Peribacillus sp. FSL E2-0218: one gene and its partner. The protein of the gene in region 1 binds, or shares a complex with, the protein of each later gene. Links are inferred from orthologs where the notes say so. Each region holds a gene or a part of one and is shown on either strand. Other genes may lie near its edges.

Region 1 (3,272 bases):
ACATAGGAAAAATCATCACCTACAGCTTGGCGGACCTTCCTATCGAAATCGCGTAAGTCACTTTCATTGAAAGCATTTCCCAAGCTAAGCATCGGTGTGGAGTGCTCCACTTTTTCGAACATGTCCAAAATCGCTCCGCCGACCCGCTGTGTCGGTGAGTCTTGCGTTTGCAGCTCAGGAAATTTCTCTTCATACTCAATGAGGTCACGGAGCAATCGGTCATATTCGGCATCAGGCACTGACGGCTGGTCCATCACATAATATTCATAACTATATTGGTTCAATAACGTTTGCAGTTCTAGCACTTTCTTCTCTGCAGCTTTTAAGTCCATACGTTCAATCCTTTCTAAAGAAGACTCCACCGCACTTCAATATGGAAGAGCGGTGTCTAAAGTCAGATATCCCTATTCTTTACCAGTATTCGCATAATAATAGCTTAAGCTTTTTCAACTGGTGCAAATTTTGCCAATAGGCGCTTGATGCCAATTGGACTTGGAAATGCAATATCCAATTCCTTTCCTTCGCCTTCCCCTTTGACGCTCACTACGGTTCCTACACCCCACTTCTTATGAGAGGCGCGGTCACCGACAGCCCAGCCAATCTCTTCACCGCCCGTGGCAGATGGTGCAGAAACAGCCCTGCCGAATGCAGGTGCTTTTCTTGTCGCAGCTGAAGAAGTGCTGGCCCTTGCTGAAGAACTGAAAGGGGTTTGCCTTGCCCTTGGAGCCGGCTTCGGTTTCAGGTCTTCAAGCAGCTCCGCCGGTATTTCACCGATGAAACGTGAAACGGGATTCATGCTCGTACGCCCATACAATGTCCGCATTTGGGCATTGCTCATGAATAGCTCATTCTCAGCCCTTGTAATTCCTACATAAGCAAGACGGCGTTCTTCCTCCATTTCCTCTTCATCCATTAGCGAACGGCTATGAGGGAAAACACCTTCCTCAAGTCCCAGTAAAAAGACTACAGGATATTCCAACCCCTTCGCTGAATGTAGCGTCATCAACGTTACCGTATTTGTAGACTCTTCTGCATTCTCATCAAGTTGGTCAATATCGGCCACTAACGCCAGATCTGTTAGAAAGCCAACCAAAGACTTGTCGTCACTGTTGCTTTCGAATGCTTTCGTAACGGATAAAAACTCGTCTATATTTTCAAGCCGGCTTTGTGATTCGATCGTTTTTTCTGCCTGCAGCATCTCTCGGTAACCGGTTTTCTTAATCACTTCTTCCACCAGTTCCGTCACAGATAAGTACTCTTGCTGATTTGTATAGTTCGTGATCAACGTATGGAATTCCCTTGCTGCCTTGGTGGCCTTCCCGCTTATCCCGACCATTTCCACGGATTCAAGAGCTTTATAAATGGAAACATCATATTGGTTTGCATAATCCGCGACTTTATCCATGGAGGTTGCGCCAATTCCGCGTTTTGGTACATTGATCACACGGCGAAGGCTGATATCATCATCAGGATTGGCAATAAGGCGGAGGTAGGCAAGTAAGTCCTTGATCTCTTTACGGTCATAGAACTTGGTGCCTCCGACGATGGCATAATTTATGTTGGATTTGAGCAGAACTTCCTCCATTACACGTGATTGTGCGTTTGTCCTGTAAAGAATCGCTATATCGGAATATTTCCTGCTGCCGTCCTGAACCAGCTCATTGATCTTCCCGGCTACGAACTGCGCTTCACCCTGTTCATTATCCGCACGGTAATAGAATAGCTTATTGCCATCGGCATTCTCGGTCCAGAGATTTTTCGGCTTGCGGTTTTGATTGTTATCGATGACCTTATTCGCCGCTTCCAAAATCTTTTTCGTCGAGCGGTAATTCTGTTCAAGAAAAATCATGTTGGCATTCGGATAATCCTTTTCAAATGAAAGGATATTTGCAATATCCGCACCGCGCCAGCGATAGATCGATTGATCTGAGTCCCCGACGACACAGAGGTTACGGAAGCGTGAAGCCAGTAGTTTAACAAGCATATATTGTGCCCTGTTCGTATCTTGATACTCATCCACATGGATATATTGGAACTTGCGCTGATAGTATTCAAGCACTTCCGGGACAAGTTGGAACAATTGGATCGTCATCATGATCAAGTCATCGAAATCGAGTGCTGAATTTTTCCGCAGCCGTTTTTGATACTCCGTATATACCTCGGCCGTTATTTTAGTGAAGAACTCCGATGCAGTCTTCATATATTCTTCCGGACCGACCAATTCATTTTTCGCTGAACTGATGCTGCCTAATATGGCACGGTAATCATATTTCTTCGTATCCATGTTCCGTTCCTTCATGATCTGCTTGATGACCGATTGCTGATCGGTCGTATCCAATATCGAGAAATTCCTATTATATCCGATTCGATCAATATCCCTGCGCAAAATGCGGACACACATCGAGTGGAACGTCGAAATCCAGATATCCTCCGAGGCACCGCCCAGAATGGCGCGAATCCTCTCTTTCATCTCACGTGCCGCTTTATTGGTGAACGTAATGGCAAGGATATTCCAAGGTGCTATTTCCTTCTCGACCATCAAGTAAGCTATCCGGTGAGTCAGCACACGCGTCTTTCCACTGCCAGCTCCAGCCATGATCAAAAGTGGACCATCTGTGGATTTCACTGCTTTTTGTTGCTGTTGGTTCAAACCTGTTAGTAATTTTTCCGCTAAATATTGCATTATCACACCGCCTATACGAACATTCGTTTTCGTTTTAGTATACTACATTTATTCCGTTTTTTCATTTAACTGCTGAAACTGTGGCAAGTGCCACCTTCAAATCCTCATAAATCACATTACCGACAACGATGACATCCGCAAACTGCGCCATCTCTTTTGCCTGTGCAACCGACTTTATTCCGCCGCCATAAAATAAGACGGTATTGTCCAAGTTCTCTTTGGCAGCTTCCACCATCTGGACATTTCCATAAGCCCCGCTATATTCCAGGTAAAAAATCGGCAAGTTGAACATCTTTTCGGCCATCATTGCGTAAGCCCCCACATCATCCAGATCCAGATCAGTATCGGCTTTCGTCAATTGCGCCGCTTTACAATCAGGATTCAGGATGCAATAGCCTTCAACGAAAATCTCATCCCAATTCAACAAATATCCGTATTCTTTAACTGCTTGCTGATGCAGCTTCATCATCCAATCGGGGTTGGAGCTATTGAGGACACTCGGAATGAAATATAAATCGAAGCCAGGCGTCACCGTTTCAACAGAAGAAATCTCCATTACGCATGGGACGGTATACCGTCTGATCCGTGC
Region 2 (3,308 bases), 4.4 Mb from region 1 along the record:
TATGGGCAAGCATGATTCTCACTGAACAGCAGTTCTTCCTCACCCATGACGTCAATGATGACCTTGCCTTCACCAAGCTTCAACGCACTTTCCAATGAATCGGCAAGCCTGGCCCTAACGCCCTCTTTAATGACGATCCGGTCGATGATCACTTCGATCGAATGCTTTTTATTTTTTTCCAGTACGATTTCATCACTTAAATCATGCATTTCCCCATTCACACGAATGCGGACATATCCTTGTTTCTTGACTTCCTCCAAGACCTTCGCATGTGTCCCTTTCCTGCCAGAGACTAGCGGGGCCAATACTTGAAGCTTGGTGCGCTCAGGATAATCAAGGATGCGGTCCACCATTTGCTCAATCGTTTGGGAGCTGATTTCTATATTGTGGATCGGACAGGTAGGCCTGCCGACACGTGCATATAACAGCCTTAAATAATCATAGATTTCCGTAACGGTCCCTACGGTTGATCGGGGATTGCGACTGGTCGTTTTCTGGTCTATGGAAATGGCAGGTGATAACCCTTCAATCGCATCGACATCCGGTTTATCCACCTGACCTAAAAATTGACGCGCATAAGCGGACAATGATTCCACATAACGTCTTTGCCCTTCAGCATAAATCGTATCAAAGGCCAAGGAAGACTTTCCAGATCCAGATAATCCAGTAAGGACGACTAGTTTGTCCCTCGGTATCGTGATATCAATATTCTTTAAATTGTTGGCCCTTGCGCCTTTGATCACAATCTTATCCATTGCCATGTTTCGTCACCCTTCCGCTTTTAACTCTAGTAATAAATCACGCAGCTCGGCAGCACGCTCGAAGTCCAGCGCCTTTGCTGCTTCCTTCATTTCTTTTTCCATGCTTTCCATCACTTTTAGGCGCTCTTTTTTCGGGAGCTTCGCAAAGCTTGGCGCAAGATCTTCTTTGTACTCTTCCCCTTCTTCCGCCACATGTGTAGCCCTGATGGAGTCACGGATATCCTTTTGAATGGTCTGCGGCAGGATTCCGTGCACTTCATTATATTGCTCCTGAATTTCACGGCGCCGCTTCGTTTCATTGATGGCAAGCTCCATCGAATTCGTGATGCGGTCCGCATACATGATGACATGCCCGTTGGCATTACGTGCAGCACGGCCCATCGTTTGGATGAGCGACCGCTCCGAGCGAAGGAATCCTTCTTTATCGGCATCGAGGATGGTCACTAACGACACTTCCGGTATATCCAATCCTTCCCTCAAGAGGTTGATTCCGACGAGTACATCATATTTACCCATTCGCAGCTCGCGGATGATTTCTATTCTTTCTAAGGTCTTCACTTCCGAATGAAGGTATTGAACCTTGATGCCGATTTCCTTTAAATAATCCGTCAAGTCTTCGGACATCTTTTTCGTTAAAGTGGTGATCAGGACACGTTCATTCTTTTTGACACGTTCCTGGATTTCACCGATCATGTCATCTATTTGCCCTTCAATTGGACGAACCTCGATGGTTGGGTCAAGCAAACCGGTAGGACGGATGATTTGCTCGACCATTTCAGGTGTATGCTCGAGCTCATATGGTCCCGGTGTCGCGGAAACGAATATCGATTGATGGACCTTTTTCTCGAATTCCTCAAATCTTAGCGGACGGTTATCCTTCGCGGACGGGAGGCGGAAGCCATGATCGACAAGCACCTGCTTCCGTGCCTGGTCCCCATTGAACATGCCCCTGATTTGTGAAAGGGTCACGTGGGACTCATCAACGACCAACAGGAAGTCCTCCGGAAAATAATCGATTAACGTATATGGCGTCGCACCTGCCGGACGGAGCGTCAAATGGCGGGAATAGTTCTCGATCCCTGAACAAAAGCCCATTTCCCGCATCATTTCCAGATCATAACGGGTCCGTTGCTCCAAACGCTGCGCTTCAAGGAGCTTTTCATCTTCCCTTAATTCCTTCAGGCGTTCTTCCAATTCCAGCTCGATATTCTGTATCGCGACTTTCATTTTCTCTTCGCGGGTTACGAAATGGGAAGCAGGAAAAATGGCAATATGTTCGCGCTCACCGGTAATTTCACCGGTCAGTGCATCGACTTCCCGGATCCGGTCAATCTCATCTCCGAAAAACTCGACTCGTACGCAATGTTCATCGCGGGAGGCCGGGAAAATTTCGACCACGTCGCCGCGTACGCGGAAGGTCCCGCGCTGGAAAGCTATGTCATTCCGTTCATATTGAATGTCCACGAGCCTGTGCAGCAGGGCATTCCGGTCCATTTCCATGCCTGTTCTGAGAGAAACGACCATCTCCCGGTATTCTTCCGGGGAGCCGAGCCCATAAATGCAGGATACACTGGCAATGATGATGACATCTTTCCTTTCGAACAAAGACGAAGTGGCCGAGTGGCGAAGTTTATCGATCTCATCATTGATGCTTGCATCTTTTTCGATGAAAGTATCGGTGGATGGGACATAGGCCTCTGGCTGATAGTAATCATAATAGCTTACGAAGTACTCAACGGCATTGTTGGGGAAAAACTCTTTGAACTCACTGTAAAGCTGCCCTGCCAACGTTTTATTGTGGGCAATGACAAGCGTCGGTTTATTGATTTGCTGAATGACATTGGAAACGGTGAACGTTTTCCCTGTTCCCGTCGCCCCCAATAATGTCTGCATGTCCTTTCCTTCTTTGATGCCATCGACAAGCATTTCAATTGCTGCAGGTTGATCTCCTTGAGGAGAGTATTTTGAGACTAACTCAAACTTATCCTTCACCAAGCATAGCCTCCTATTGAAATATTTTTATATGAAAAACGGGATATGTTCCTATCCCTTCTATTTATTCCGGTTTAAGAAAGTATATATACACATTCTACCACAACAAGCTCAAAACAAACCAGCAATAAGCGAACACGCATTCTATTTTTAAGTTAATATCCTTTGTCGCTTCATATGTGAAGACAAGCCGAGTACAAAAAAAGCACCTCTGGTGTCAGGCGCTCTTGGATGTTCGTTTCATCATTCGTTTCGATAGCCAGAATCCAACTGTCAGGGATAATGCATCAACGATGATCAATAAGTTCGTATGTGTATAACCTTTATATGCAGATGCTGTTATCAAGGCAACCGTCAACACAAGACCGACGACATTGTTGTAGGTGACCCTTGAAAAAAGCATGACAAGTAGACAAGGAAGGAAAAGGGCAGAAAGAATTTTAATCATTTTTTCATCTCCTTTGTAAGAGAAAAATAGAGTAATTTCAGTTTAAATGATTATGAAGTTTTTTGCCAATCTATTTCCTGCTTGATTTCCGATGACCGGTAAAAGAA

Evidence for each region.
Region 2: the proteins of pcrA (region 1) and uvrB are in contact, whole or in part, in a crystal structure (PDB 7EGT), measured with the Thermus thermophilus proteins. The link is inferred for Peribacillus sp. FSL E2-0218 from one-to-one orthologs. Residues at the interface, in WP_096412145.1 of Thermus thermophilus: His654, Arg656, Phe657, Gln666, Asp668, Glu669, Lys680, Arg681, Leu682, Ser683, Lys685, Tyr686, Ala687; in WP_096411307.1 of Thermus thermophilus: Glu23, Leu25, Arg26, Asp27, Gly28, Glu29, Arg30, Phe31, Arg55, Glu326, Asp327, Phe328, Glu379, Ser382, Gln383, His398, Gly400, Arg401.

What each region holds. Positions count from the first base shown.
Region 1 is NZ_CP150304.1:474,846-478,117, reverse strand. The notes cover bases 61-3,001. They hold pcrA (DNA helicase PcrA), read right to left. Parts: upstream 2,684-3,001; coding sequence 437-2,683; downstream 61-436. Other genes in these bases: MHI53_RS02250 (heptaprenylglyceryl phosphate synthase), read right to left, coding at 2,745-3,001; ligA (NAD-dependent DNA ligase LigA), read right to left, coding at 61-332. In the rest of the region: more of ligA, read right to left, coding at 1-60; more of MHI53_RS02250, read right to left, coding at 3,002-3,272. UniProt on the Escherichia coli protein: A helicase with DNA-dependent ATPase activity. Unwinds DNA duplexes with 3'-5' polarity. Translocates on single-stranded DNA with 3'-5' polarity. Initiates unwinding more efficiently from a nicked substrate than double-stranded DNA.
Region 2 is NZ_CP150304.1:4,853,600-4,856,907, forward strand. What follows is about bases 261-3,237. They hold uvrB (excinuclease ABC subunit UvrB), read right to left. Parts: upstream 2,754-3,237; coding sequence 768-2,753; downstream 261-767. Other genes in these bases: uvrA (excinuclease ABC subunit UvrA), read right to left, coding at 261-761; MHI53_RS23555 (CsbA family protein), read right to left, coding at 2,971-3,201. Also shown: more of uvrA, read right to left, coding at 1-260. UniProt on the Escherichia coli protein: The UvrABC repair system catalyzes the recognition and processing of DNA lesions. A damage recognition complex composed of 2 UvrA and 2 UvrB subunits scans DNA for abnormalities.